2 linked regions of the Embleya scabrispora genome follow. The protein of the gene in region 1 interacts with the protein of each later gene in a pairwise test. Links are inferred from orthologs where the notes say so. Each region holds a gene or a part of one and is shown on either strand. Other genes may lie near its edges.

Region 1 (14,433 bases):
CTCCGTTGCCGGCCGGTTCTCGCCGAGCAATACGTCCGTATCGTCGCGGACTTCGAGTCTCGCAGCCCTGAAACGCCGGGTGCCGCCCGCCTCTCGGGCCGGATCAACGCCGCACCGGCACCCCGCAACCGAAGCGCCGATGTCAAGAGGCCCCCGCCCACCGCCGGCGCCACCGCCACCGTGAGCGATTCGCCTCCGGGACCTGGTGATTTACGCGCCGGATACTGTCGCAGCATGTCTGGCGAACTCATAGGGACTGATGTGTCGCACGGGCCGACGATGGCGGTGGATGCGGATCCCGGTCGGTTTCGTGCGGTTCCGTCGCGGGGGCGCAATATGCGTACCGCAGGCGACGTGGTCATGTTTGCCGCCTTCGTCGCGCGAAACCCCGAATCCGAGGCACTCGAAACGCTCATGGAGTGGACCGATCTCCCGGAAGAGGAGATCGTCGAGCGCATCGCCCAATCCGAGCCGTACATCATGGTGCTTGTCGCCGCAGGGCTCGACGACACCCAGCCGGGAGTCGACGTCTCGCATCTGAATCCGAGGTGGCTTGGCGAGCCCGGCACCCGTAGTTGGTTGGCGAAGATCGGCTTCGTCCCCGACCGCGACGCCGTCCGGGTGTACGTGGTGCCCGCTCCATACGAGCCCCCGGCCGGACGCGAGTCGCACACCGAGTTCTGCTTCGCCGTAGAGGACCGATGGCGATGCACGTCGCGGCCTCGCTGATCGACGCGGGCCTCTTGCCGCGTGGGCGGGTTCCGGTTGGACAAGGGCCCACGGTGACCGGCGACGACGAAGTGTGCGAGGCGCTTACGGAGGTGGTTCGAGAGCTGGCCGACAGCCACCACTGGTATGCCGGTGACGCGTTCCGCTGGGTGGTGTCGACGCTGCTCGACGCCGTGGCCGGAATGCCGCGGGAACACGCCGCCCGCTTCCTTCGCCGCGCAAGCGCCAATCAGTGGGCCTCGGCAATCGCCGACGGGTGGGAGGACCGCGATCGGCTCGCGGAGGTGATCGAGCGAGCCGAGTTCGCTCCCGAGGCGGCAGCCGAGCCCGTCGATCCGCAACTGGTCCGCGAGGTGATCGGCGACTGAGGACGGCGCTGGTGTGCCTGGTCGCGTGGGTGGTGGAGGCGGACGTCCTCACGGCAACCCTCTTGCGGGCACGGCCCATTGCACACGATCCGGCGGCGCCCCCTCATCCGAAGCCGACGCGATCGAACTCGCCGCCGTCGACGTCCGGATCGCCCGCCTGCCGGAGCCGGCCCCCGACGACCCCGAGGCGATTCCGATGTGGGCGCTGATCTGCACGCCCCGTGCAGGAGTTTCGTGGCAGGAGGCCCTGCGGGACGTACGCCGTATGGCCTGGCGCCTACAGGAGGCAGGCGCGACTCGGATGAGCATCGAGTTCGGCGACCCGACGGCCGAACCCGACCTCACGCCCTCCGCAACATATGGAACGTGCGTCGATCCCGTCGGAGAATCCTGAGTGGTCCGCCGGCATCGGCCACGGTCACCCGCGAGTACTGCAATCCCGCAGCGTGCAGCCGGTAGACGATCGCCCGCAAATCCTCGGACAGGTCCGCCCAGGATGTGCCGTGCTTCGGCCGGCACGTCATCGACACATATCCCCGGTCGGACTCGGTGTCGTGCAACTCATCGATGATGGAGATCACCACACGCTCGTTCTCGATCCGCGCGGCACGCCCACCCGTGCTCTGCCGCGATCCGGCCACGATGGACGCGAAGTCGTCGAGCTCGCCGTCCCACGTCACGAACATCTCGACAGGCGCGAGATCGTCCCCCAGCGCCAAGCCCCCGAACTCCGGATCCCCGGCCTCGGGCATCGGCCGAGGCCGCGACCGGCTGTGATCGTCAGCCGACCGTTGCAGCCACGGATCCGACTCCAGGTAGATCTCGCCGGCCCAGTGTTCCTCGGAGTACTCGAACAGGAACCGGCGGTCGCCCTCCTCCGTGAAATCCCAACGGTAGGGCCGCATGTGCCGATCCACTCGGAGAAACGCCTCCTCCTCCGAAACCGCGAACGCCCGCACCATCTCGTCCACGATCCCACCCGAAAACGCGTACACCTCCGCAGTCCCCCGGACCGCGAACTCCCACCGCACAGCCCCACCCCACCATCGTCGTCGACCACCCCGAAACCCTGGCGACCCGAGGCCGCCGCGCATTTCAGGGTGCCTACAGCCGCCGGCTCCACAAAAAATGCCGGTTCGTTGTCTTATGGGTTGTGAGGCTCCCACGATGCGGTCAGGTCGGCGCACGCGATCAGGATGGTTGCGCCGGTGAGGGCGATCTCGTGCCGGCACCCCGCATCGGCGGGCAGGATTTCATCGAGCAGCAGGGAATCTTTGACGCCGCCGCCCGCGGCTTGACTTTCCCAATCCACAGACAGGCTTTCGACGCCGTCATATCGGATACGAAGCGCTTCCTCGTGCTTCCATGGATTGGGCGAGAAAAGGATCTCGAGACCCTGTCGACTGTCCGATGGGGTTACAAGGGTTTCGAACCCCAAATCCTTCACGCATCTGGGGCTGCTGAAATCGTAGTGCCCCGGATCGGTGGCGAATCCTCGGGCTCCCTGGGGAAGTTGCGAACTCATTTTCGGCAATTCACCAAGATATGACCGAGGGTCCAGCCAAAATCCTCGAATGTCGTCCCGCCATTCGATCTCGATGAATTTCATTTACATCCTCCGCCCGTCAGCCTCGGGCGATGCCAATTATCGCCCGAGATGTCTTCGGTTCCGCGTGGACCCAATCTATTGGTCCTGCGGAGCATTTCGATAGCCATCCCCCTCAATGAATTTTCGATCGCGGCGGGGACTTCGATGTCCGTTCCGTGGCCATGCTTGGCGAACCACCCAGTGCTGCCGTAGACACCGTAGTCGACGCCGCCCTTGTAGACATGGATTTCGAAGTCGGTCCCCAACCCCATGGGAAATACATCAATTCTTGCCGTGAATCCCGGACCGAGACTTATGGGATCCTTGGCGCCCTGGGGGGCCAGTCCGAGCGGATCGGACCACGCGACAGGGTTTATAACGTAGGCGTGATGGTTGGGTGACGCTTCGATACCCAAAGGGTCGGGGCTGCAAAATTGAGCAAGGATTGGATCATATTGTCGAAAAACACTATGGAATATTTGAGACTCCGAATCGCGGTACTGTCCCGGAAAACCGAGTGGGCAGTCCAAGTCTCCGGGAGTGGCCGCAATCCTCGCACCCCACAGCGTATGCCGGGAATGCCAGGCAACTGCCCCTTCGGTGTCGATGAGTTCGACGGGAGTTCCGTCGAGGGCACACACGATTGCGAGGCAGCACACGTTTTTTCCTTCCTCTCCTACAGAAGTGTCGACCTGCAGGAGTGGACGGTGATTATCCCCGGATTCGTACTCCCAGGTGGTCGTTGCGTCCTCCGGCGTATCCTGCTCTGCCAAGAATGAGTTGTCCCAGGAAAAGAGCACTTCAGTCGCAACGGTGCCGCTGGGCGTCAATTGTTGCTTGGCTATCCGGCGGGCCAGCGCATCATAGATGTATTGCCAGGTGATGCCGTCCGGCGTGACGACGCTCGTCAGTCGATCCTCCGGACCCCAGGCGTAGATCCAGGACTTGGATTTTCCGGACAGGGTCTTTTGTGTCCGTTGGATTATGCGCCCTTGTTCGTCATATTTATAGCGGATACGGCCGGCGCGACGGATCAGGGTTCCGACGACTTCCCGCCCGCCTCCGGCGCTTTCGGATTCGGGCCAGTCGGCATGAAGTTGATTTCCGGCCCGGTCGTACGCATAGCGTTCCGTCCAACCATGCGCGCGAACGGCGGTGACGCGGCCCACCTCGTTCAGGTCATACGTCTTGAGGCCGATGTTCGGTTCGTCGATCGACGTGACGAAGCCGTCGGCCCGGAAGGTGTAATTCTGACGAGAACGTTCGATGACGCCGAGGTCCGGGTCCAAGGAAGCAGCGATCCTGCCGGCCGGATCTCCGACGCAGGTTGTCCGGGAGATGAGGTGATGAGTCTCGTTCCACTCTTGAGCGAAGGTTACCCGGTCTCCGAAACGACGGATTGTTTCGCGCCCGGCGGGATCGAAGGTAAATTCGAGCCTATTTCCAGCAATATGTAAGGCCGTCGGGCGGCCCGAAGGATCGTAGGTCCATTCGGTGACGTGGCCGGCGGGGGTTGTCCGGCGAATACGGTTTCCCGCCGCATCGTACGCGTTGGACAACGTACGGCCGTTGGTAGTCTCGGCCGTGATACGACCAAGGGCGTCATACGTGAGGATCAGATCCGCTTCCGGAGCGATAGCCCGGATCAGGCGGCCGGCGGCGTCGAAGTGGTAAATCGTTTCATACTGGGTTGCGTCGTGGCGCTGCGAAGTGACCCAGCCGGTGGCGTCGCGGGTGTACGCGATGATCTCTCCCGCGCCGTTCCTGTGTCGGATCAACCGGCCGGCTGCATCGTAATGGTAGGTCAATTCTCGACCGTTGAAGTCCGTCTCGGCGGCGAGGCGGCCTACCGAGTCGTAGGCGTAGCGCCAGGTGCGACCCTGTGGGTTGGTGACTTCGGTGAGGCGGAGTTCGGCGTCGTAGGTGAATTCCAACCTTGCGCCGTCGGGTCCGGTTCGGGCCGCCGGCAAGTCGAAGTGCGTCGACTCGTAGGACGTGGTGAAGCCTGCTGGGTTGACGTGGTGTCGGAGGTTGCCCTCGCCGTCCCAGGTCCAAAATTCGATCGTGCCGTCTGGGCGTTCGCGCCGTGCTGGTTGGCCTTCCACCGTCCAGGTTGTTTTGGTGGTGTGGCCCATGGGGTCGGTCAGCGTGGTGGGGCGGCCGAAGGCGTTGCGGGTGAGCTTCGTGGTGGCGCCGAGTGGGTCGGTTACCGCGATCGGGAGGCCGGCCGGGTTGGGGGTGACCGTTGTGGTGTGGCCCAAAGCGTTGGTGATGGTTGTGAGGTGGCCGGCCTCGTTGTAGGTGTGGGATGTGATGGCGCCGAGTTCGTCGGTGGTGGTGAGGAGGTTGGCGCGGGTGTCGTAGGTGTGGCTGCGGACTCCGCCGTCCAAGCCGGTGATTCTGGTCGGGCGGCACAGGGTGGGGTCGTGGTCGGCGACTGTGAAGGTGCCGTTGGGGAGGATTACGCCGGTGGTGTTGCCGGCCGCGTCGTAGGTGTACCTCGTGGTGTGGCCGAGTTCGTCGGTGATTGCGACTCGGCGGTTGTAGGAGTCCCATTCGGTGTGGCGGGTGCCGCCTGCCGGGTCGGTTTCGCGGATGACCTGGGACCAGTCGTTGTATTCGTAGGTTCGGACGGCGCCCAACGCGTCGGTCATCCTGGTGGTCCGGGATGCCTCGTCGTAGGCGAAGGTGTTGTCCAGGATGCCGTCGATGCCGGAGCCGCGTACGCAGCGGCCCGCCTCGTCGTACTCGTACTGGTACCAGGTGCCGTTGCGGTCGGTCCAGGACGTCATGCGGTGGTCGGTGTCGTAGGTGAAGCGCAGGGGGCGGCCGGAGGAGTTGACGACTTCGGTGAGGTTGCCGGCGTCGTCGTGGGTGAAGGTGACGAGGTCGACGGAGGCCGCCGGGTCGTACGTGCTCGCGTGGGTGACGGGGTCCGTGTCGAGGAGGCGCAGGCCCGTGACCAGGCTCGCCGCCGAGTCGACCGCCACCCGGTAGCCGCCCGAGTGGGTGACCTCGCGCGGCACGCCCTCCGCGTCGTAGGCGTACTCGACGCGGTTGGCGTTGCGATCCGTCAGCGCTCGCACCGGTATTCGCCGCGAGGCCGCACCCGGCAGGGCCGCGAAGGACCACGTCCACCCCCGCCGCGGGTCGGTGACCGTGAAGCTCCCGGCGCCGTCCCACGCCAGGGGCCACCGATATCCGCCCATCGGCAGCACCGGCTCGCCCGGCCTCGGCACCGGGTAGCGCAGCGTCATCCCGTCGGCGGCCGTGAACGTGACCCGGTCCGCGCCCAGACGCAGGCACTGGTCGAACGTCGACGCCCACCGCTCGCCGAAGAACCGGCCCCCGCCGAACGCCGTCCGGTGGTGCCGCTCCAGCACCAACGGCAGCGCGCCCGGCAGCGTCACGTCGGTCTGCGGCAGCACCATCTCGCCGGTGACCACGTCGATCGGCTCGCCCTCGCGTGTGCACGCCTCCGCGGCCCGGCAGCGCGGGTTGTCCCGCTTGGCGATGTTCTTCTCGACCTGCTCGGCGGGCGTCAGCGCCTTGTTGCCGCCGCGCGTCGCCAGCGTCAGGGCCAGGTCGGGCGCCACGTGGCCGAGCCAGCGGGCCGGGTTCTTCTTGAAGTCCTCCCACGAGGAGACGACCGTGTCCTGGGCGAACCCCACCGGGTCCCGGGCGATGCCGAGCATGCCGCCCGCGATGCCCTTGAGATCGGTGGCGTACGCGATCGGGTCGACGAAGGTCCGAGCCGGGTCGATCGTCCACGCGAAGCTCGCGAGCTCGAAGACTCCACTGCCGGCGCCCTTGGCGAAATCGATCCCGGCCTGGCGGAGCGTCTTCCATATGTCCGGGTCGAGGTCGAGAACGCCACGGGACTTGCGCAGTTCCAACAGCGCGTGCGCGTCGGCCCTTTCCACCCGCTCGCGCACCCGCTTCAACTGCTCCTGCGCCTCGCGCAACATGTCCGCGCCCGGGTGGCCCTCGGGCTTGTGCGGCAACGAGGGCAGGCACTCCTTGCCGACGCCGTTGGCCTTCTGCACATCCTGATCGCGCTTGGCCAGGTCGTACGACTCCTGCTCGCGCGCCTGCGCCTCGATCAGCCAGAACGCCTGCTTCGCCTTCGGGATGATCTCGTTCGCGCACTCGCCCTGGGCGAACCGCAACACCTCGGCGAACTCGCGCAACTTCGCGGCGACGCTCGGGTATTCCTTGCCGTGCAGGCCCAGGATCTCGGTGACGATCCCGAGGTCCTTGCGAAAACCCTCCGCCGCGTCGCCCTGCCAGAGGTCCTTGCCCTCGATCTTGCCGAGCCGTCCCTTGGCCTCCAACGCCTGCACCGAGAACCGGGTCAGCATGTCGGCGACCGCCTGCAACACCTCCCAGTCGCCCGGTATCAGGCCGCGAGGCTGCGAGTCGGGGGTGAGTGGTTCGCCGGATGTCAACACCGGGCGGCCTCCGTCAGTTCGTGGTGCCCATGTCGTCGCCCGCGTGGATCGAGGCCGCACCGCCGGGCGTGAAGAACCGGGCCCTGGCGTCGCGTTCGGCCGCTTCGTACTGCTGCGCGGCCATCTCCAGCGCGATCGCGATGTTCTCGCCGAGGTTGACCAGCGCGGCCATCGCCTTGCCGGCTTCGAGCACGATCTCGCCGGCCTGGAGCGGTGACGAGTAGTACTTCTGCAGCGCTTCCAGCTGCTTCTGCAACGGCTGTTGCTTCTGGGCGATTTCCCGCGCCACCGTCAGCGCTTCGATCAGCTCCGTACCGGCCCCGCGCACGAAGGCGCTGTCGACCCTGAACCCGTCGTCACCCATCCGCCGCCTCCGCGTTCCACAGACTCGCCCGCAGCCGCACCGGTCGCGGGCCGGCCAGGTCGACGGCGATGTCGTAGCCGGGCGGCAACAGCCGCAGCAGGTCGGCGCCTTCGGTGGCGAACCAGTCGCACCCGCCCCGGACGAACAGCGCCAACTGCTCCTCCGACGTGAACACCGGGACCACCCCGCCACCCGGCGGGCCGATCGCCGCGAAGCCGACCCGCTCGGGTCGTTCGCAGTACAGCCGGGCCGCGAGCAGCGCGCTCAGCAGCGCCGGCGGGTCGCCCTCGCCCGCGAGCAGCCGGCCGATCTCCCGCACGAGCGGCGATATGTCCCCCGGATCCGGTTCGGTCATGTGTACGCCCCGTCCCTCGACCGAGCGTCACCCTAGCCAATCCGTTCGCGTTCGTGTCACCGAATAGTCGCCCACAGCTACCCGTTCCCGAGCAAAGCGCGACCCGGGCTGCTACTAGGCTGGCCGAGCAGACCAGCGTGCCCCTTGATCAAGGAGAAACTCGTGCCGTCCATCGACGTCATCCACGCCCGGGAGATCCTGGACTCCCGAGGGAACCCCACGGTGGAGGTCGAGGTCGTCCTCGACGACGGCAGCTCGGGCCGTGCCGCCGTGCCGTCCGGCGCTTCCACCGGTGCCTTCGAGGCCGTCGAGCTGCGGGACGGCGACGAGTCCCGCTACGGCGGCAAGGGTGTACAAAAGGCCGTCGACGCGGTCAACGACCGCATCTACGACGAGATCGTCGGCACCGAGGCCGACGACCAGCGGCTGATCGACCAGGCGATGATCGACCTGGACGGCACCGAGAACAAGGGCGAACTGGGCGCCAACGCCATCCTCGGCGTCTCGCTCGCCGTGGCGCACGCCGCCGCCGAATCGGTGAACCTGCCGCTGTTCCGCTACCTCGGCGGCCCGAACGCGCACGTGCTTCCCGTGCCGATGATGAACATCCTCAACGGTGGTGCGCACGCGGACACCAACGTCGACATCCAGGAGTTCATGATCGCGCCGATCGGCGCGGAGACCTTCGCCGAGGCGGTGCGCTGGGGCGCGGAGGTGTACCACTGCCTCAAGTCCGTGCTGAAGGCGCGCGGCCTGGCCACCAGCATCGGCGACGAGGGCGGCTTCGCGCCGAACCTGGAGAACAACCGCGCCGCGCTGGACCTGATCGTCGAGGCGATCGAGAAGGCCGGCTACACCCCGGGCACCGACATCGCGCTCGCCATGGACGCGGCGGCCAGCGAGTTCTACACCGACGGCGCGTACGTCTTCGAGGGCGCCAAGAAGACCTCCGCCGAGATGTCGGCCTACTACGCCGAGCTGGTCGACGCGTACCCGCTGGTCTCGATCGAGGACCCGCTGGACGAGAGCGACTGGGACGGCTGGGTCGCGCTCACCGCGCAGGTCGGCGACAAGGTCCAGCTCGTCGGCGACGACCTGTTCGTCACCAACCCGGAGCGCCTGGCGCGCGGCATCGCCGAGAAGGCGGGCAACGCCCTCCTGGTGAAGGTCAACCAGATCGGCACGCTCACCGAGGCCTTCGACGCCGTGTCGCTCGCCCACCGCAACGGCTACCGGTGCATGATGAGTCACCGGTCCGGCGAGACCGAGGACACCACGATCGCGGACCTCGCCGTGGCCACGGACTGCGGCCAGATCAAGACGGGCGCCCCGGCGCGCTCCGACCGGGTCGCCAAGTACAACCAGCTGCTGCGCATCGAGGAGATCCTCGACGACGCGGCGGAGTACGCCGGCCGCGCCGCGTTCCCGCGCTTCCAGGGCTGACACCCGGTCGGGCGGGGGACCGCCGGCGCCGGATCGACACAACGGCGGGAGGACGCGTGAGCGAGCAGGGCGAGGGCGGTCGCAGGACGGCCGGGCCGACTCGGGCCGCCCGCGCGTCCCGAGCCGTCGCACCGCCGCGTCAGGCCCGCGGTACGCGCCCGGCATCGGCCCCGTCGAGGTCGGCCGGGCCGAAGCCCGCCAAGCCGAAGACCGCGGCCGGGTCCTTCAAGGACTCGGCCGCGGCGGCGAGCCTGGGTCGGCTGCGCCGGCGCGGCGGCGGCAAGTGGATCGTGCTGACCCTGGTGGTGCTGAGCCTGGCGATCGCCCTCGTCTATCCGCTGCGGCAATACCTGGCGCAGCGCTCCGACGTGGCCGACCTGCGCGAGAGCACCCGCAAGCAGCAGTCCGAGACCGAGCGCATGCGGTCCGATCTGGAGCGCTGGAACGACCCGGCGTACGTCCGGCAACAGGCGCGCGAGCGCCTGCACTTCGTCTACCCGGGCGACACCGCCTACCTGGTGGTGCCGCCGGGCGGCATTACGGGCGACCCGGCGCCGCCCACCCCGGCCCAGGCCAGCTCGCCGCCGTGGTACCGCAACCTGTGGGACTCCACCCGCGACGCGGACAAGGCCGGTACCCCGACCCCGAGCACGCCCCCGACGCCCACGAGGACACCCGCCACGTCGATCGGCTAGGCCGGTCCGGGTCTCGGCGACCCCCGGGTCGCGCGCCGTGCGACCGCGACCGGCCGCCGCGCGCGGCTCCGGGGCGGCACCCCGGTCGAACGTCGGTCCGAACCATTCAGCGAAACAGGACATACTCCCTCCATGGATCAGCAGGACATCGACGCCGTCAAGGCGCAGCTCGGCCGTACCCCGCGTGGTCTGCGCGGCGTCGCCCACCGGTGCCCGTGTGGGCTGCCGGACGTCGTGGAGACCGCCCCGCGCCTGGAGGACGGCTCGCCGTTCCCGACGCTGTACTACCTGACCTGCCCTCGGGCGGCGTCCGCGATCGGGACGCTGGAGGCGAACAACGTCATGCGCGAGATGAACGCGCGCCTGGCGGAGGACGAGGACCTGGCCGCCCGGTACGCCGCCGCGCACGAGGACTACATCGCGCGCCGGGACACGATCGAGGTGCTGGAGGGCTTCCCGTCGGCGGGCGGCATGCCGGACCGGGTCAAATGCCTGCACGTCCTGGTCGGCCACGCGCTCGCCGCCGGACGCGGCGTCAACCCGCTCGGCGACGAGGCGCTGGACGCGCTGCCCGACTGGTGGGCCAAGGGCCCGTGCGTGTGCGTGGACGCCCCCGCCGACGCCCCCGCCGACGCAACCCCTCCCGCCGCCGCTCCGCCCGCCGACGTCGCCGCCCCGGAGGACGAGACCCGATGACCCGACGCGTGGCCGCGATCGACTGCGGCACCAACTCCATCCGCCTGCTCGTCGCCGACCTGGACCCGGCCGCCGGCACCCTGGTCGACCTGGACCGCCGAATGCGGATCGTCCGACTCGGCCAGGGCGTGGACCGGACCGGCCGGCTGGCCCCGGAGGCCCTGGAGCGCACCTTCGCGGCGTGCGTCGACTACGCCGAGGTGATCCGCGAACTGGGCGCCGAGCGGGTGCGTTTCGTGGCCACCAGCGCCAGCCGGGACGCGGAGAACCGGGACGAGTTCCGCGACGGCGTCCGCAAGATCCTGGGCGTCGAGCCGGAGGTGATCTCGGGCGACGAGGAGGCCGCGCTGTCCTTCGTGGGGGCGACCCGCGAACTGGCCGGGACCGGCGCCGTCGAGACGCCCTACCTCGTGGTCGACCTCGGCGGCGGCTCCACCGAATTCGTCCTCGGCACCGACCGGCCCGAGGCGGCCCGGTCGGTGGACATCGGCTGTGTCCGGATGACCGAGCGCCACCTGCGCGACGACCCGCCGACGCCGGCCCAGATCGCCGCCGCGATCACCGACATCGAGGCCGCCCTGGACCAGGTCGCGGCCGTGGTCCCCCTGGCGCGCGCCCGCACCCTGGTCGGCCTGGCCGGCTCGGTGACCACGGTCGCGGGCATCGCGCTCGACCTGCCCGAATACGACTCGACCGCGATCCACCACGCCCGGCCGACCCTGGACCAGGTCCGCACCGTCACCGCCCGCCTCCTGGCGAGCACCCACGCCGAACGCGCGACCATCCCCGTCCTGCACCCGGGCCGCGTCGACGTCATCGCCGCCGGCGCCCTGGTCCTGCGCACGATCATGGAACGCACCGGCCTGACCGAGGTCGTGGTCAGCGAACACGACATCCTGGACGGCATCGCCTGGTCCGAGGCGGAGGCCCCGGCCGGCGAGTAGCCCCCGCCCCGCTTCCGCCCCCACGCTCGCGGGCGCGCCCCCCGACCCCCGTGGCGCGCCCGCGAGTTGGCCCCTGCGTCGACAACGAGCCGGCAGCAAACCGAACAGCCAACCGGACAGCGAGGAACAGCGAGGAACAGCGACCGAACAAGCGCCGTCGGGGAACCAACGACCCCTGTCCAACGTTCGGACACGGACGAAAGTTTGTGAATCCCTTCACATGGTCGACGGGGCAAAAGTTGGCCATGTGGGGCCGTTTTCCTCTGGTCGGCCCGGTTCGAGACGCCCCCGCCTTCGAAAACTCCGGTCGCCGACGAGCCGAGGTGGAGATCACATTGCGCCGTCCCCGCCCCCCTCGGGCAGGATCGACGCAGGTCACCGGGACCGAGTCGCCGGGTGTCGGGGTCGGATGGATCCGCCCCGACCGCCCACCGTGCACAAATGCACAAGCAAAAGGACGAAGGGTACCAGACGGCCCCTTCGGTACTGCGCGCGGCCTCGAAGCACCGGCGTCTTCGATCGGTGGATACTTCCAAACATGAGCAACACGGATCGCCCTCGCATCCTCATCGTCGGCGGCGGCTACGTTGGTCTGTACGCCGCGCAGCGCATCCTCAAGAAGATGCGCTTCGGCGAAGCGACCGTCACGGTCGTCGACCCGCGGTCGTACATGACCTACCAGCCCTTCCTCCCGGAAGCGGCCGCCGGCAGCATCTCACCGCGCCACGTCGTGGTGCCGCTGCGCCGTGTCCTGCCCAACGCCGAGATCGTCAACGGCCGGGTCACCTCCGTCGACCACGACCGCAAGGTGGCGCTCGTCGAGCCGCTGGCCGGCGAGTCCTACGAACTCGGCTTCGACTACATCGTCATCGCGCTCGGCTCCATATCGCGGACCTTCCCCATTCCCGGCCTCGCCGAGAACGGCATCGGTCTCAAGACCATCGAAGAAGCCATCGCACTGCGCAACCACGTGCTCGGGCAGCTCGACCTGGCCGACTCCACCACCGACGAGGACATCCGCCGCAAGGCGCTGACGTTCTGCTTCGTCGGCGGCGGCTTCGCCGGTATCGAGGCGCTGGCCGAGGTCGAGGACATGGCCCGCGACGCGGTGCGCTACTACAAGAACCTCAAGCGCGAGGACATGCGCTTCGTGATGGTGGAGGCGGCCAACCGCATCCTCCCCGAGGTCGGTCCCGAGCTCGGCGCGTGGACGCTGGAGCGGCTGAAGAGCCGCGACATCGAGTTCCACCTGGAGACCTCGCTCAAGTCGTGCGTCGACAAGCACTGCGTGCTCTCGAACGACGTCGAGTTCGACGCCTCGACGATCCTGTGGACCGCGGGCGTCAAGCCCAACCCGGTGCTGTCGGAGTACGGTCTGCCGCTCGGCCCGCGCGGTCACGTCGACACCCGCACCACCCTCCAGGTGGTCGGCATGGACAACGTGTTCGCCGCCGGCGACAACGCCCAGGTGCCGGACCTGGCCGTGGGCGAGGGCGCCTGGTGCCCGCCGAACGCGCAGCACGCGCTGCGGCAGGCCCGGGTCCTGGGCGACAACGTCGTCTCGGTCATGCGCGGCTTCCCGCCGCAGGAGTACAAGCACAAGAACCTCGGCGCGGTGGCCGGCCTCGGTCTGCACAAGGGCGTCGCGGTGATGTTCGGCCGGTTCAAGCTCAAGGGCCTGCCGGCCTGGCTGTTCCACCGCACCTACCACGGTGCGATGGTGCCGACGTTCAACCGCAAGTTCCGGGTCTTCGCCGACTGGACGCTGTCGGCGTTCTTCCGGCGCGAGATCGTCTCGCTCGGCGCGATGGAACACCCGCGCGACGAGTTCGCCGAGGCGGCGCTGCCCGCGCCCCGGCCGGCCGCGGAGCCCGTGGCCAAGTCGTAGGTCGTTCGCGACACGGAGCCCGGTACGCCCTGTGCGTACCGGGCTCCGTCGCGTTCGCTCAGCTCGTGCGCTGGGCCTCGAAGCGCTTCATGCGTTCCAGGACCAGGTCGGAGGTCGGCGCGGCCATCTCGTCGACGATCCGGCCGTCGGCCAGGAACACCACGCGGTCCGCGTAGGAGGCCGCGTTCGGGTCGTGGGTGACCATCACGATGGTCTGGCCCAGGTCGTAGACGCTGCTGCGGAGGAAGCCCAGGACCTCGGCGCCGGAGCGCGAGTCGAGGTTGCCGGTCGGTTCGTCGGCGAAGATGATCTCCGGTTTGCTCGCCAGCGCGCGGGCGCACGCGACGCGCTGCTGCTGGCCGCCGGACAACTCGCTCGGCCGGTGCCTGAGCCGGTCGCGCAGCCCGACGGTCTCGATCACATGGTCGAGCCAGGCCTTGTCGGGCTTGACCCCCGCGATGTCCATCGGGAGCGTGACGTTCTCCAGCGCGGTGAGCGTGGGCAGCAGGTTGAACGACTGGAAGACGAAACCGACCTTCTCCCGGCGGAGCAGGGTGAGCTGTTTGTCGTTCAACGTGGACAACTCCGCGTCGCCGAGTCGCACCGAGCCGAACGTGATCGAGTCGAGCCCCGCCATGCAGTGCATCAGCGTGGACTTGCCCGACCCGGAGGGCCCCATGATCGCGGTGTACTCCGCGCGCCGGAAGCCGACCGAGACGCCGTCGAGCGCGATCACCCGCGTCTCGCCCTCGCCGTAGACCTTGGTCAGGTCGGTGGCGACGGCGGCGAGCGCGCCGTGCGTCCCGACTCCCGCGATGGGTTCGGTGGCGGTCACAGGAGACCTCTTTCCTCGGGGCTGCGCAGGGCGACGGAATGGTTCCGATTCGTGCTGCCTACCCACGCTTCCCCAAG
Region 2 (14,434 bases), 2.2 Mb from region 1 along the record:
GCTGCGCCGTAGTGGTCGGCCAAGGTGCGGAGTTCGCGGGCGGCGGTGATGGCGGCGGATTTGCCGTTGGAGGTTTGGATGCCCATCACCGGCAGCGTGTCGCCGTTGGACATGTCGATGTAGACCCACGGGTCGCCCTGGCGCAGGTACACCCGGACGATCTGGGCCCATTCCAGGTGTGTGGTCCGGAGCAGGTTGACCACCGTCACGCCGTCCGCGGCGGCGACCACCTTCGGGCGGCCCAGCATCACCATCGCGCCGAGTCCCAGGACGCCGGTGGCCGCGACGCCCATTCGTGAGCCGCATCCCCAGCCGCCCTTCTCCGGCAACATCACCGCCAGCACGCACAGCCCGACCAGGATGATCGCGCCGAGCACACCGGTGATCAGCCGACTGCGCCTGGCGTACCAGGTACGTGGGAGCGGGGGGTCGACGGGGGTGGGCTCGCTCATCGGGAAACGGTTCTCCGGAGGGTGGCGGTGGTCGGCCCGCCGGGCGGCGGGCCGACCGGACGGGGTCAGAGGCGGCAGGCGTGGATCCCGGTGACCAGGATCGCCCGGGCGCCGATCTCCCAGAGGTCGTCCATGATCTGCTGGGCGTTCTTGCGCGGCACCATCGCCCGCACCGCGACCCAGCCCTCGTTGTGCAGCGGGCTGACCGTCGGCGACTCCAGGCCCGGGGTCAGCGTGACCGCCGCCTCGACCCGCTCGACCCGGATGTCGTAATCCATCATCACGTAGCTGCGCGCGACCAGGACGCCCTGGAGCCGGCGTACCAACTGCTCCAGCGCGGGCGAGGTTTCCGCGCCGGCGCGCCGGATCAACACCGCCTCGGAGCGCAGGATCGGCTCGCCGAACACCTCCAGGCCCGCCTGGGCCAGCGTGGTGCCGGTCTCCACCACGTCGGCGATCACGTCGGCGACGCCCAGCTGGATCGCGGTCTCCACCGCGCCGTCCAGCTTGACCAGCGCCGCGGCCTCGATGCCGTGCTCGGCGAAGTCGCGCTGGACGATGCCGATGTAGGAGGAGGCCACCCGCAGTCCGGCCAGCCCCTTCTTGCCCTGCTCGGCCAACTCGCGCGCGATCGGCGCGGGTGCGGCGTAGCGGAACGTGGCCGGGGCCAGGCCCAGTTGCAGGATCTCCTCGGCCTCGGCGCCGGAGTCCATCAGCAGGTCGCGCCCGGTGATCCCGGCGTCCAGCCGGCCCGAGCCGACGTAGATCGCGATGTCGCGCGGGCGCAGGAAGAAGAACTCGACGTTGTTGTCGGGGTCGGTGAGGACCAGTTCCTTGGAGTGCTTGCGCTGGCGGTAGCCGGCCTCATGCAGCATCGCCGACGCAGGCTCGGAGAGGGAACCCTTGTTGGGGACGGCGATGCGCAGCATGGAATGACCCTTCGGAATGGTGCTGAACCGAGTGGAGCGGAACCGGGTGGAGCTGAGGGGTACGGCCACGTCCCCGGCCCGGGCGGCGGGCCGGGGGACGGCGGCTGTCACAGGTGAGCGTATACGTCCTCGAGCGAGATGCCGCGGGCGACCATCATCACCTGGAGGTGGTAGAGGAGCTGGGAGATCTCCTCGGCGGTGCGGTCGGCGCCCTCGTGCTCGGCGGCCATCCACACCTCGGCGGCCTCCTCCACGACCTTCTTGCCGATCGTGTGTACGCCGGCGGTGACGAGCTCGACCGTGCGCGAGCCCTCCCGGCCCGATTCCGCCTTGGCCCGCAGCTCGTCGAAAAGCTGTTCAAACGTCTTCATGGTGCCCATCGCGTGGTTGTGGGTGGCGTGCCGAACGGCCCGGCGAACCTGCCGGTCAGGCCGAACGCCACGGTTCGGAGAGCGTACGCAACGCCATCGCGGTCGCGACGGCCGCCTCCACCGCTTCGCGGCCCTTGTCCTCACGCGAGTGCGGCAGGCCGGCCCGGTCCAGGGCCTGCTCCTCGGTGTCGCAGGTGAGCACGCCGAAGCCGATCGGCACGCCGGTGTCGAGCGCGACCCGGGTGAGGCCGTCGGTGGCGGCGGAGCATACGTACTCGAAGTGCGGGGTGCCGCCGCGGATGACCACGCCGAGCGCGACCACCGCGTCGTAGCCGCGGCCGGCCAGCGCCTTGGCGAGCACGGGCAGTTCGAACGCGCCGGGGGCGCGGATCAGCGTGGGTTCGGTGATGCCCAGCTCGCTCAGGGCCTTGACGGCCCCGTCCACGAGGCCGTCCATCACGACGGTGTGCCACTGCGCGGCGACCACGCCCACGCGCAGGTCACGGCAGCCCTCGACGGTCAGTTTCGGGGCTCCTGCGCCACTCATGTCTGTCGTTGTCCTTCGGCTGGAAACGGCTCGATACCCGGTTGGTGAACGACTGCGAGCCTGGTTGCGAGGTGAGGATGGAGCTGTGGAGCGGTTCGGAAGTGAGGGTGGAGCGGTTCGAACGAGACAGAACCTATCGGCGCGGCGGGGACGGCACCGCGCCCGTGTCACCGGTACGGGTGACGTGGGCGGTTCGGGAAGGCCGAGGGGTCACGCGCTCACGCGCTGGTGACCGCGCGCCCCTTCGCGTCGACGGCCTCCGCGACCTCGGCGACCGACGGCAGGTCCGCGGTCGGGTCGCTCGGGTCCAGCCAGGGCAGGTCGTGGCCCATCCGGTCGCGCTTGGTCTGGAGGTAGCGCAGGTTGTCGGCGGTGGCGTGCACCGGCAGGGCGACCCGGCCGGTGATCTCCAGGCCGTAGCCCTCCAGCCCCGCCCGCTTGGCGGGGTTGTTGGTGAGCAGCCGCATCGACCGCACGCCCAGGTCGACCAGGATCTGCGCGCCGGTGCCGTAGTCGCGGGCGTCGGCCGGCAGGCCCAGCTCCAGGTTGGCGTCCACCGTGTCGTGGCCGGCGTCCTGGAGTTGGTACGCCTGGAGCTTGTGGATCAGCCCGATCCCGCGCCCCTCGTGCCCGCGCATGTACAGCACCACGCCCCGACCCTCGGCGGTGACCCGGTCCAGGGCGGCGTCCAACTGCGGGCCGCAGTCGCAGCGCAGCGAGCCGAACACGTCGCCGGTCAGGCACTCGGAGTGCACCCGCACCAGGACGTCCTCGCCGTCGCCGATGTCGCCGGCGACCAGCGCGATGTGCTCCACGTCGTCGACGGTGCTGCGGTAGCCGATCGCCCGGAACGTGCCGTGCTCCGTGGGCAGTCGGGTCTCGGCGGCGCGCTCGATCGTGCGCTCGGTGCGGCGGCGGTAGGCGATCAGGTCGGCGATGCTGACGATCTTGAGGCCGTGTTCGCGGGCGAACGGGATCAGCTGCGGCAGCCGGGCCATCGTGCCGTCGTCGTTGACCACTTCGCAGATCACCCCGACCGGCGCGAGACCGGCCAGCTCGGCCAGGTCCACGGCGGCCTCGGTGTGCCCGGGGCGCACCAGCACGCCGCCCTCGACCGCGCGCAGCGGGAAGATGTGGCCGGGTCGGGTCAGCTGGGTGTGCACCGTGTCCGGGTCGGACAGCAGCCGCACGGTGTGCGTGCGGTCGGCGGCCGAGATGCCGGTGTCCACGCCGTCCTTGGCGTCGACCGAGACCGAGTAGGCGGTGCCCTTGCGGTCCTCGTTGACGGCGGTCATCGGGGGCAGCTTGAGGCGGTCCAGGTCGGCGCCGCGCATCGGCACGCAGACCACGCCCGACGAGTAGCGGATCATGAAGGCCATCAACGCCTGCGTGGCCAACTCGCCGGCGAAGATCAGGTCGCCCTCGTTCTCCCGGTCCTCGTCGTCCACGACGACGATCGCCTCGCCGGCGGCCATCGCCTTGATCGCGTCGTCGATGGTGTCGAGGGCCGACTCGGTGGGCGCGCCCATCTGCGCCGGCACCTCGATGGTTTCGCTGCTGGTCTCGGTTTCGCTGCCGGTCTTCACGCCGTTGCCCCTTCCAGGTGCCGTTCTGCCCCGCGGGCAGCCCCCTTGTCCCGGTACCGCCGGGAGCGGTTCCACCAGTCGACGAGTCCGGCGACGCACATCACGAGGAAGACGCCGTAGACCAGTCCGCTGAACACCAGACCGTGCTGCCAGGCGAGGGGTACGCCGACCAGGTCGACCGCGATCCACACCAGCCAGAACTCGAACAGCCCTCGGGCCTGCGCGAGCATCGCCACGACCGAGCCGACGAAGATGTACGCGTCCGGCCAGGGCGCCCACGAGATGCCCGTGTGTTCGAGCAGTTGCGCGAAGCCGACCGTGCCGACCGCCATCAGCGCGACCAGCGCGATCCGCTCGTGGGTGGTGCCGAAGCGGATCTCCACCTCGCCGGTGTCGCGCCGCCCGCGCGCCCAGCGCCACCAGCCGTATCCGGCGGCGACGATGATCACCACGTTGCGCATCGCGCTGCCGCCCAGGTGCACGGAGGTGTTGGCGGCGATCAGCAGCGCCGCGCCCACGATCTGTACCGGCCACGCCCACAGGTTGCGGCGCAGCGCGAGCCAGACGGTGGCCAGGGACGCGATCTGGCCGAGCAGGTCGGACCACGGCACCGGCTTGTTCGCGACGGTGAACGCGGCGTCGTTGAGCCAGCCGGTCACGATGCCCTCACCCCTGTGCCCGGCCCGTGCGTGCCCAGCCGCTCCACGTACTTGGCGATGATGTCGACCTCGAGGTTGACCGGGTCGCCGACGGCTTTGACGCCGAGGGTGGTGAGCGCGAGTGTGGTGGGGATCAGGCTGACGGTGAAGCTCGCGTCGTGCGCCTCGACGACGGTGAGGCTGATGCCGTCGACGGTGATCGAGCCCTTGTCCACCACGTAGCGGGCCAGGTGCGCGGGCAGGGCGATCTCGACGATCTCCCACTCCTCGCCGGGGGTGCGGGCCAGGATCTCGCCGGTGCCGTCGACGTGCCCCTGGACCAGGTGTCCGCCGAGCCGGCCGCCGAGCACCATCGGGCGCTCCAGGTTGACCCGCGAGCCGGTGGTCAGCGCGCCGAGGCTGGACTTGTCCAGCGTCTCCCGCATCACGTCGGCGGTGAAGGTGGCCGCCTCGGGGTCGACCTTGTCGTCCACGACGGTCAGACACACACCGTTGACGGCGATCGAGTCGCCGTGGCGGGCACCGGTGGTGACGACGGGGCCGCGGATGGTGATCCGGGCCGAGTCGGTCAGCCGCTCGATGGCCACGATCTCGCCGAGTTCCTCAACGATTCCGGTGAACATGCGTCAGGACTCCTTCGTACGGCCGGCGGAGTGCGGCCGTGGGCGGGCGGTGATGCGGATGTCGGTGCCGAGGCGCGTGACGTCGTCGACGTCCAGTCGCAACATCTCGGCGATGGTGCCGATTCCGGCCGGGCCCAGCGCGGGAGGTCCGGCGCCGAGCAGGGCGGGGGCGAGATAGCCCACGACGGTGTCGATCAGGCCGGCGGCGGCGAACGCGCCGGCGAGGGTGGGACCGCCTTCGAGCAGCACGGCACGCACGTCGCGCGCGTACAGCTCGTTCAGCAGCGCGGGCAGGTCCAGGCCGGTGTCCGCGAGCGGTATGCGCAGTACGGCGGCCTCGGGCAGGTGTGCGGCGACCGCGTCGGGGCCGACCGCGATCAGGGTCGGCGCCGCGTCGTCGAGCACTCGGGCGTCGGCGCGGGTGCGGGCGTGGGTGTCCACGATCACCCGCAGCGGTTGCCGGGCGCCGGGTACGTCGCGCGCGGCCAGGTGCGGGTCGTCGGCGAGCTGTGTGCCGGAGCCGGCCAGTACCGCGTCGACGCTCGCCCGCAGCAGGTGGGTATCGGCGCGGGATTCGACCGAGCTGATCCACCGGGCGCTGCCGTCGGCGGCGGCACTGCGGCCGTCCAGGGTGGCCGCGTACTTCCAGGTCACGTGCGGGCGGCCCAGGCGGACGGCGGTCAGCCAGGCGCGGTTGCCCGCCTCGGCCTCGGCGGCGAGCAGGCCGCCCTCGGCGTCGATGCCCGCCGCGCGCAGCACCGCGCCGCCGCCGGCCGCGACCGGGTTGGGGTCGGCGACGGCGTAGCGCACCCGGCGGATGCCGGCGTCGATCAGGGCCTGCGTGCAGGGGCCGGTGCGGCCGACGTGCGAGCAGGGTTCGAGGGTCACCAGGGCGGTGCCGCCGCGAGCCGCCGAACCGGCCGCGCGCAGCGCCTCGACCTCGGCGTGCGGGGCGCCGGCGCGGGTGTGGAAACCCTCGCCGACCACGGTGCCGTCGGGGCCGAGCACGACGCAGCCGACCAGCGGATTGGGACTGGTGTGACCGAGCGCACGGCTCGCCAGCGAGATGGCCCGGCGCATCGCCGAGGTCTCGTCGACCGGCGGGGTCGTGTTGCCCTCCACCTCGTGCCTCCTCGCGTTCGACGCGGGGCAACCGGGGTGTTTTCGGGCACAACGGCACGACGAGTCGACGCGCGGGGATGTCGGCGCACCTTCGGGTACGCGGGCATGCCGCAGTCGCTCGCCGCGCGCCACCTCCCATCCGGACTTTGACCGTCGGTACCGGAATTCCACCGGTTCAGCCGGCCGTCGCTCCACGTGATGCGGGGCGTCGACCGGGTCGCGGACTGTAACCGCCGGTTCGGATTTTCACCGACCCCGGAGCGCGCGTACGTGACTTTCGTACACCTCGAAGTGTGCCACGACGGCCGACAACGTTGACCGTGGGCAACCTGTGCCGTCCGTCACGGTGCGTTCGTATATCCGAACGCGACCGCGGCGAGGATGATCTGACGATTCGTCAGCTCGCTGGTCGAGGCGGTGCCCGCGAGGGGTCGGGTCGATGAGATTCTGTGCGCATGACCGTGCAGATCAATCCGAGCATCCTGTCCGCCGACTTCGCCCGCCTCGCCGACGAGGTCGCGCAGGTGCGCAATGCCGACTGGCTCCACGTGGATGTCATGGACAACCACTTCGTACCGAATCTCACCCTCGGCCTGCCCGTGGTGGAGAGCCTGATGAAGGCCACCGACACGCCCATCGACATGCACCTGATGATCGAGGACCCGGACCGCTGGGCGCCCGCCTACGCGGAGGCCGGCGCGGGCAGCGTCACGTTCCACGTGGAGGCCGCGACCGCCCCGATCAAGCTCGCCCGCGACCTGCGGGCCAAGGGCGCGCGGGCCTCGATGGCGCTGCGGCCGGCCACGCCGATCGAGCCGTACGAGGACCTGCTGCCCGAGTTGGACATGCTCCTGGTGATGACGGTCGAGCCGGGATTCGGCGGGCAGAGCTTCCTGGACGTGATGTTGCCGAAGATCCGCCGGACCCGGCAGCTGATCGCCAAGCACGGTCTGCAGATGTGGCTGCAGGTGGACGGCGGGGTCTCCGCCAAGACGATCGAGATGTGCGCGGAGGCCGGCGCGGACGTGTTCGTGGCGGGCTCGGCGGTCTTCGACGGGACGGACCCGGGCGCGGCGGTGGACCGGCTTCGGGGGCTGGCGGCCGGCGCCGCAGCGCGCTGCGCCCATTAGGGCGGGGTTTGTTTTCCCACCCGCCCACCCGTTGCGCTGCGTGAGCGGGCTGCGATTTTCGTGCACTCGGGCGGGGCCGACAGGTCCCGTGGAGCTTCGTCACAACGAGTGAAGGGCTGAGCCGTTGGGGTCTCTCGTCGTCCTCGCCGGGGCGGGAGACCTCAGCGGCCGGCGGACCAGATCGTCCAGTGGTCGATTTCGGTGATGGGCGTTCGGGACGGGAGCTTGGACTCGATGCAGGCCGCCAACTCGTCGAGTTCGGCGTCGGTCAGGTCGTGCAGGATCGAGCGGCCCGTGCGGGCGCGCAGGTCGGTGCCGACCTCTCGGGCGTCGGTGTAGGTGCGGCGGGTCTCGGCGAGCGCGGTGGTGCGCACGGCGGTGAAGCCGGCTTCGCGCAGTGCCGCCTCGACCGTGGCGCCGGTGGGGCGCCGGGCGGTCTCGATCGTGAGCAGCGCGGGGAACCGCTCGAAGAAGAAGCCGCGCAGGTGGCCGGCCGTGCCGGGGCGGGCGACGTCGGCCGGGGTGCGGTCCTGGACGATCAGCGTGCCGCCGGGCGCGAGCAGCCGCCGGGCCTCGCGGAAACATCCGGCGAGGTCGTCGAGGTGGTGGATCAGCGCCCGCTCGAACACGATGTCGGCGCCGCCGTCGGGCAACCCGGTGGCGTACGCGTCATCTTCCCGGAACGACAACCCTTCGCGAGACGACGACCCGGCCCGCTCTCGGGCGCCGGAGAGGATCGCGGCCGAGAAGTCCACCCCGACCGCGCTCGCCGCCCCCAGATCCAGCCACGCGGTGGTGTACACCCCGCCGCCGCATCCGACGTCCACCACCCGCGCCCCGACGGGGTCCACGAGGTCGCCGACCAGCCGCGCCCAGTCCGCGCCGGCGGTGCGGTGGGTGTACGTGAGGCGGTTGGCGGGGCTGTGGAAGTCGATCGGCATGGGGGTCTCCCGTGGGCATCGCGGCGCGGATTATCTCGATATCAAGGTACTTCCCGGCGAGCGGACGCCTCAAAGCCCCGCCGGCGCCGCCGGATCAGGTACACGCCGGTACACAGGGTGACCCCGGTCATCGCGGCGATGTGTTCGCGCCCGGCCAGATTCGGCTTGACCACCACCTCGGCGATCATCAGCGCCCACACCCCCACGAACAGGATCGGCGCCCGCCGCACCATCGCGATGCACACCACCAGGCCCACCACCGCGGCCGAGGGACCGGTGTCCATGACGTCGCCCTGGTGCGCGTCGATGCCGAGCGGGTGGTCCGGGCCGAGGGCGACCATTGCGCGCGCGGCCAGCGTGCCGGACAGCGTGGCCACGTACGCGATCAGCAGTGTCCGGCGGGCGCCCAGGTCGAGTTCGGCCAGTCCGAACAGGATCAGCACCTGGATCAGCGCGCCCCACACCGGCAGGTCCGGCGCGGGCACGAACAGCGACACGGGGGTACGCAGCAGCGCGAGCGGCAGCGGGATGCCCGCGCTCACCCCGCCCAGCACCCGCACCACGTCGCCACCCCACGAGGTGCGCCAGGCCAGCCAGAAGCCGAGGCTCAGGAGCACCGCACACAGGGTGAGCGGGATCGCCCGGAGCCCGTGCGCGCGCAGTTCGCGCACCGGCACCGCGGTGAGCCTGGTCCATTCGCCGCGCACCGCCGCCCCCGTGCGGACGAGCGGGCCTGGGCGCGGGGTGCTGGGGGCGAGCGTCGACATGGGTACGGCGGCTCCTGCGATGGCGGGATGTCGCGACCGCCCGCGGTACGTGTGGAACCCGAGGGACGGCCGGTGCGGCCGAGCCCGAAGTGACGACCACCCTCGCCGTTATGCCCCATTTGAGCCGGATTCAGCCGCGCATCACCCCATCGGCCGGGCAACCACCGACCCGGTCAGCCCCTCCGGCGCAGCAGGGCCAGATACATCGCGTCCGTGCCGTGCAGGTGCGGCCACAGCTGTACGTCCGGCCCGCTGCCCAGGTGCGGTACGCCCGGGAACAGGGAGCGGGCGTCGATCAACTCGGCCTCGTCCGCGCGCAGGATGTCGTCGACCACCACGCGGGTCTCGGCCGGGTGCGGCGAGCAGGTGACGTAGGCGATCACCCCGCCGGGGCGCGCGGCGGCGACCGCCGTGCGCAGCAAGGCGCGCTGGAGTTCGCCGAGTTCGGGGATGTCCTCGGGCTTGCGGCGCCAGCGCGACTCGGGGCGGCGGCGCAGGGCGCCCAGGCCGCTGCACGGGACGTCGGCGATCACCCGGTCGAAGCTGCCGGGCCGCCAGGCCGGCCTGGTGCCGTCGGCGGTGATCACCTGATGGTGGGTCAGGTGGCCGATCGCGTTGCGGACCAGGCGCGCGCGGTGGTGGCGGCGTTCGACCGCGAGCAGCGACACGTCGCGGCCGGTGGCGATCGCGGCGAGCAGGCCGGCCTTGCCGCCGGGACCGGCGCACAGGTCCAGCCAGCGGCTTTCGGCGCCCTCGACCTCGGCGTTCGCGAGCGCGGCGGCGACGAGTTGGCTGCCCTCGTCCTGGACCGCGGCGCGGCCGTCGCGGATCGCCTTGATCGCGGCGGGGTCGCCCTCCGGCAGCGTGGCGGCGTACGGCGACCAGCGCCCGGGGGTGGCCCCGGCCTCGTACAGCTCGGCGAGTTCCACCCGGCCCGGGCGGGCGACCAGGGAGATCACCGGGGCGAGGTTGTCGGCGGCCAGCAGCGCCTCCATCGCGGCGCGGTCGTGCGGGTTGCCGCGCGCGCCCAGCGCGTCCCACAGCGCCTGCACGATCCAGCGCGGGTGCGAGTGCAGGACCGCGAGGTGGCCCTCGGGGTCGTCCTCGTAGGGCGGCGCGATCTGCCGCAGCCACGTGTCCAGGTCCTGCTTGGACACCCGGCGCAGGATCGCGTTGACGAACTTGGCCCGGCCGTCGCCGAGGACCGCGCGGGCCAGTTCCACGGTGGCCGAGACGGCCGCGTGTACGGGGGTGCGCATGCTCAGCAGCTGGTGCACGCCGAGCGCGAGCACGTCCAGGACCGGCGGGTCGATCTCCTGGATCGGCCGGTCGGTACAGGCCGCCACGATCCGGTCGTAGGTGCCCTGACGGCGCAGCGTGCCGTGCACCAGCTCGGTCGCGAACGCGGCGTCGCGGGGAATGATCCGGCGCTCGCGCAGCAGCGCGGGCAGCACCAGGTTGGCGTAGGCGTCGCGTTCGCCGACCGCGTGCAGGACGTCGTAGGCGGCCAGGCGCGCGGCGTCGGGACGCGGGCGGCGGTAGGGGCGTGCGGCGGGGGCGTTGGTCACGGTGCTCAGTTCGTGCCGAGGGTTTCACCGGGCTCGGGGTGTGCGCCCCGGGCCCAGTCGGTGGCGGCCATCATGCGTTTGCCCTGGGGCTGGACCAGGGTGAGTTCGACCGCGTGACTGCCGGTGCCCACGCGGACCGCCTTCTTCTCCACCGCGATCTCGCCGGGGGCCAGCGCGTTGTCCCCGGCGCGCAGCCGGACCGGGGCGAGCTTGAGCCGCTCGCCGCGGAAGGTGGTCCAGGCGCCGGGGGCGGGGGTACAGCCGCGTACCACGCGGTCCACGCGCAGCGCGGGTGCGGTGAAGTCGACGCGGGCGTCCTCGACGCCGAGCTTGGGCGCGAGGGACACCCCCTCCGGGGACTGCGGGCGCGGGGCGAGACTGCCGTCGGCGATCCCGTCCATGGTCGCCACCAGCAGGCGCGCGCCGGAGCGGGAGAGCCGGTCGAGCAGGTCGCCGCTGGTGTCGGTGGGCCGGATCTCGTCGGTGACCATGCCGTAGACCGGGCCGGAGTCCAGGCCCTGCTCGATCTCGAAGGTGCACGCGCCGGTGATGTCGTCGCCCGCGAGCACGGCGTGCTGCACCGGTGCGGCGCCGCGCCATGCGGGCAGCAGCGAGAAGTGCAGGTTGACCCAGCCGCGTGCGGGGATCTCCAACGCGACCTTGGGCAGCAGCGCGCCGTAGGCGACCACGGGACAGCAGTCGGGGGCGATCTCGGTGAGCCGGGCCAGGAACTCCGGGTCGCGCGGCTTGGCCGGGCGCAGGATCTCGATCCCGGCCTCGGCGGCCCGCTCGGCCACCGGACTGGCGACCAGCCTGCGACCGCGACCGGCGGGGGCGTCGGGGCGGGTGACCACCGCGACCACTTCGTGCCGGGACTCCAGGAGGGCTTCGAGTGCGGGGACGGCGACCTCGGGGGTGCCGGCGAAGACTAGGCGCATGGGGTTTTAGAGGGCCTTCCCGAAGGTGGAGTGGGGGGAGAACTTCACCTGCGGCGGGGCCTGTCCCGCCCATTCCGCCTCGCGCAGCGCACGCAGCGCGGACTTGCGCTGTTCGCGGTCGAGTCGGTCGATGAACAGGATGCCGTCGAGGTGGTCGGTCTCGTGCTGGATGCAGCGCGAGAGCAGTCGGGTGCCCTCGATGACCACGGGGTCGCCGTGCATGTTGAAGCCCTTGGCGACCACGCCGTACGCACGCTTGGTGTCGTAGCGCAGACCCGGCAGGGACAGACAGCCCTCGGGCCGTCCTGTTCGTCCTCGGACAGGTCCAGGTCGGGGTTGATCAGGTGGCCCACCTCGCCGTCCACCTGGTAGGTGAACACCCGCAGGGCGACGCCGATCTGCGGCGCGGCCAGGCCGCTGCCGGGCGCGTCGCGCATGGTGTCGGTGAGGTCGGCGACCAGTCGACGCAGTTCCTTGTCGAACACGGTGACCGGGTCGGCCTTGCTCCGCAGGACGGGGTCGCCGAACAGGCGGATCGGCTGGACTGCCACGGGTGTGCTCCCCCATCGGTGGTCGGTCGGTGGTACGGCTGCCGGCCGCCGGCGACCGCCGCGCGTGGTGGCGCGGCACACGAGGTGTGCCGCTCGGCGGTGTCGGTCGCTCGGAACCGGAGAGCGGCAAGTCTACTGAGCGGGCGCGGCCCGGCTCCCGCATGCCGGCACGGGTCGCGGGCGGGGCGGTCCGCGGTACGGCCGGCGACCGTCCGCGCCGGCCTCCGGTCGCGGGCGCGGGCGGATCCGGCGTACCTCCGGCAACCCCGCCGGAGGTGGCGGACACTCTCCGGAGGTGACGACCGAACGCGAGAGGGGCGAACAACGCCGGAGTCGTCGCGGGGCCGGCGGGGCGCGACCGGCGAGCAACCCGCGCGGGCGCGGCGTCACACGCGTCGGCGGGTCACACCCGGGCCGGCTCGTGACATCCCGGTCGGCCTGTGACATCCGGCGGGACGCCCGGCGCCGGGGCACCGACCCTGGGGCCGAGGCGCCGCGCCGTTCGGGTGAGCCGGGCGCCGCGCCCGACCCCGTCAGCCGATGTCCGGCGGATCGACTCTGATCAGCACCGGATCGGCGGTGCCCCGGGCCAGTCGCAACGTCTGCGCCGCCTTCAGCGCGTGTGCCAACTCCGCGCCGCGGCCCGGTTCGATTCGGAGCAGGACCCGTTCGTGGCGCGGCGGTTCGGCCGCCGGCCGGACCGTCGCGGGGGGCGGCGGCGTGGTGCCGAACAGGGCGCGGGTGAGTTCGGCGCGAGTGTCGGCGGCTCTGGGGTCGGGTCCGGCCGGCGCCGGCGGCGGGGTGCGGGCGACGGTCGGCGCGACCGGGACCGGGCCCAGTACGTCCACCCCGTCCGGCAATCGCAACACCGCCAGGAAGTCGGCGATCCCGGCGGGCGGCCCGGTGACCGACGCCATCCGCGACACCGGCGGCAGGTTCAGGTCGGCCCGCTCGCCGAGTTCGGTCAGCGCGTAGCCCTGCGGGTCCCACCGCACCAGCGCCTGCACCGGACGCAGCGTGGACTCGGCGACCACGACCAGTGTGCCGCCCTCCCCCGCCGGGCGGACCAGGCTCGCCGCGTCCAGCCAGCGGCGCAGCGCCTCCTCGCCGGCGCGCAGGTCGGGCCGGGTGAGCAGGGCCCAGCCGTCCAGGAGCAGCGCCGCCGCGTAGCCGCTCGGCGCGACCGGCTCGGCTCCGGGCGTGGCGATGATCAGGGCGGGCAGGTCCGGCACGGTGGTCAGGATCGCGTCCCGCCCGGAGGTACGCACCGGCACCGTCGGGAACGCGCGGCCCAACTCCTCCGCGGTCCGTCGCGCGCCGATCACGCCCGCCCGGATCCGGTCCCCGCCGCATACCCGGCAATGCCAGTTCGGCGCCGGACGGGTGCACCAACCGCAGGTCAACACCCCGTCCCCGGAGGGCAGTTCGAGCGGCCCGGAACAGTGCGCGCAGCGCGCCGGCTCCCGGCAGCGCCGACACGAGGTGCGCACCAGGTAGCCGCGTCGGGGCACCTGGACCAGGACCGGGCCGCTGCGCAACGCGGTGCGCGCCACGTCCCATGCCAGGCTCGGCAACCGCGCGGCGCGCGCCCCCTCGTCCCGGGCCAGGTCGAAATCGCTGCCCACGGTGCGTACGAGCGGTGCGGCGGCGCGGACCGCGGCCCGGTCGGCGTCCAGCGGCCGGGCCCAGCCGGTGCGGACCAGTTGCGCGGCCTCGACCGTGGTGGAGTGCCCGCCGACGGTGAACGCGGCGTGCTCGCGGGCGGCGCGCATGGCCAGCACCTCGCGCACGTGCGGGTGCGGCGCGTTCTTGTCGGCGTGCGAGTCGTCGCCGTCGTTCCAGACCAGGGCCAGGCCCAGTTCCACCACCGGCGCGAACATCGCCGCGCGGGTACCCACGACGGCGCGGACCGCACCCCGGTTGACCGCGAGCCAGCGCCGGTAGCGCTCCTCCGGCCCCAGTCCGGCGGTCAGCGCGACGTGCCGGCCCGGACCGAGCAGCGCGGTCAACGCCGCGTCGACCCGATCCACCGCCTTGGCGTCGGGGACGACCGCGAGCGCTCCCCGGCCGCCGGCCAGGGCGGCGGCCATCGCACGGGCGATCTCGTCCGGCCAGTACGGCCCGGGCAGCGCGGTCCACACCGTGCGCGGCGACTCCCCCGCGGCGAGCGCGGCCAGATGCGCGGCGCCCGCCGGGTAGCGCGACCACGGTCCGGGCGCGGGCGGCCCGGGTCGCGCCAACGGCTCCCCG

Evidence for each region.
Region 2: the proteins of eno (region 1) and rpe interact in binary tests that used the Escherichia coli proteins (3 or more experiments, as listed by UniProt). The link is inferred for Embleya scabrispora from one-to-one orthologs.

The regions. Positions count from the first base shown.
Region 1 is NZ_MWQN01000001.1:2,737,956-2,752,388, reverse strand. Bases 7,358-10,157 are described here. They hold eno (phosphopyruvate hydratase), read left to right. Parts: upstream 7,358-8,017; coding sequence 8,018-9,298; downstream 9,299-10,157. Other genes in these bases: B4N89_RS12050 (DUF501 domain-containing protein), read left to right, coding at 10,126-10,157; B4N89_RS47665 (FtsB family cell division protein), read left to right, coding at 9,355-9,993; B4N89_RS12065 (SseB family protein), read right to left, coding at 7,493-7,855; B4N89_RS12070 (hypothetical protein), read right to left, coding at 7,358-7,500. In the rest of the region: B4N89_RS12095 (hypothetical protein), read left to right, coding at 337-729; B4N89_RS12090 (hypothetical protein), read left to right, coding at 783-1,097; B4N89_RS12085 (hypothetical protein), read right to left, coding at 1,439-2,068; B4N89_RS12080 (hypothetical protein), read right to left, coding at 2,242-2,706; B4N89_RS12075 (DUF6531 domain-containing protein), read right to left, coding at 2,703-7,136; more of B4N89_RS12070, read right to left, coding at 7,150-7,357; more of B4N89_RS12050, read left to right, coding at 10,158-10,689; B4N89_RS12045 (Ppx/GppA phosphatase family protein), read left to right, coding at 10,686-11,633; B4N89_RS12040 (NAD(P)/FAD-dependent oxidoreductase), read left to right, coding at 12,172-13,521; B4N89_RS12035 (ABC transporter ATP-binding protein), read right to left, coding at 13,580-14,356. UniProt on the Escherichia coli protein: Catalyzes the reversible conversion of 2-phosphoglycerate (2-PG) into phosphoenolpyruvate (PEP). It is essential for the degradation of carbohydrates via glycolysis.
Region 2 is NZ_MWQN01000001.1:539,805-554,238, forward strand. Bases 5,781-8,581 are described here. They hold rpe (ribulose-phosphate 3-epimerase), read left to right. Parts: upstream 5,781-6,744; coding sequence 6,745-7,419; downstream 7,420-8,581. Other genes in these bases: ribD (bifunctional diaminohydroxyphosphoribosylaminopyrimidine deaminase/5-amino-6-(5-phosphoribosylamino)uracil reductase RibD), read right to left, coding at 5,781-6,247; B4N89_RS02685 (class I SAM-dependent methyltransferase), read right to left, coding at 7,581-8,360; B4N89_RS49565 (hypothetical protein), read right to left, coding at 8,402-8,581. In the rest of the region: B4N89_RS02640 (PH domain-containing protein), read right to left, coding at 1-452; hisG (ATP phosphoribosyltransferase), read right to left, coding at 518-1,381; B4N89_RS02650 (phosphoribosyl-ATP diphosphatase), read right to left, coding at 1,489-1,752; ribH (6,7-dimethyl-8-ribityllumazine synthase), read right to left, coding at 1,808-2,299; B4N89_RS02660 (bifunctional 3,4-dihydroxy-2-butanone-4-phosphate synthase/GTP cyclohydrolase II), read right to left, coding at 2,518-3,828; nicotinamide riboside transporter PnuC, read right to left, coding at 3,882-4,544; B4N89_RS02670 (riboflavin synthase), read right to left, coding at 4,541-5,167; more of ribD, read right to left, coding at 5,171-5,780; more of B4N89_RS49565, read right to left, coding at 8,582-9,127; B4N89_RS02695 (RsmB/NOP family class I SAM-dependent RNA methyltransferase), read right to left, coding at 9,301-10,695; fmt (methionyl-tRNA formyltransferase), read right to left, coding at 10,701-11,633; B4N89_RS53290 (peptide deformylase), read right to left, coding at 11,640-11,876. UniProt on the Escherichia coli protein: Catalyzes the reversible epimerization of D-ribulose 5-phosphate to D-xylulose 5-phosphate.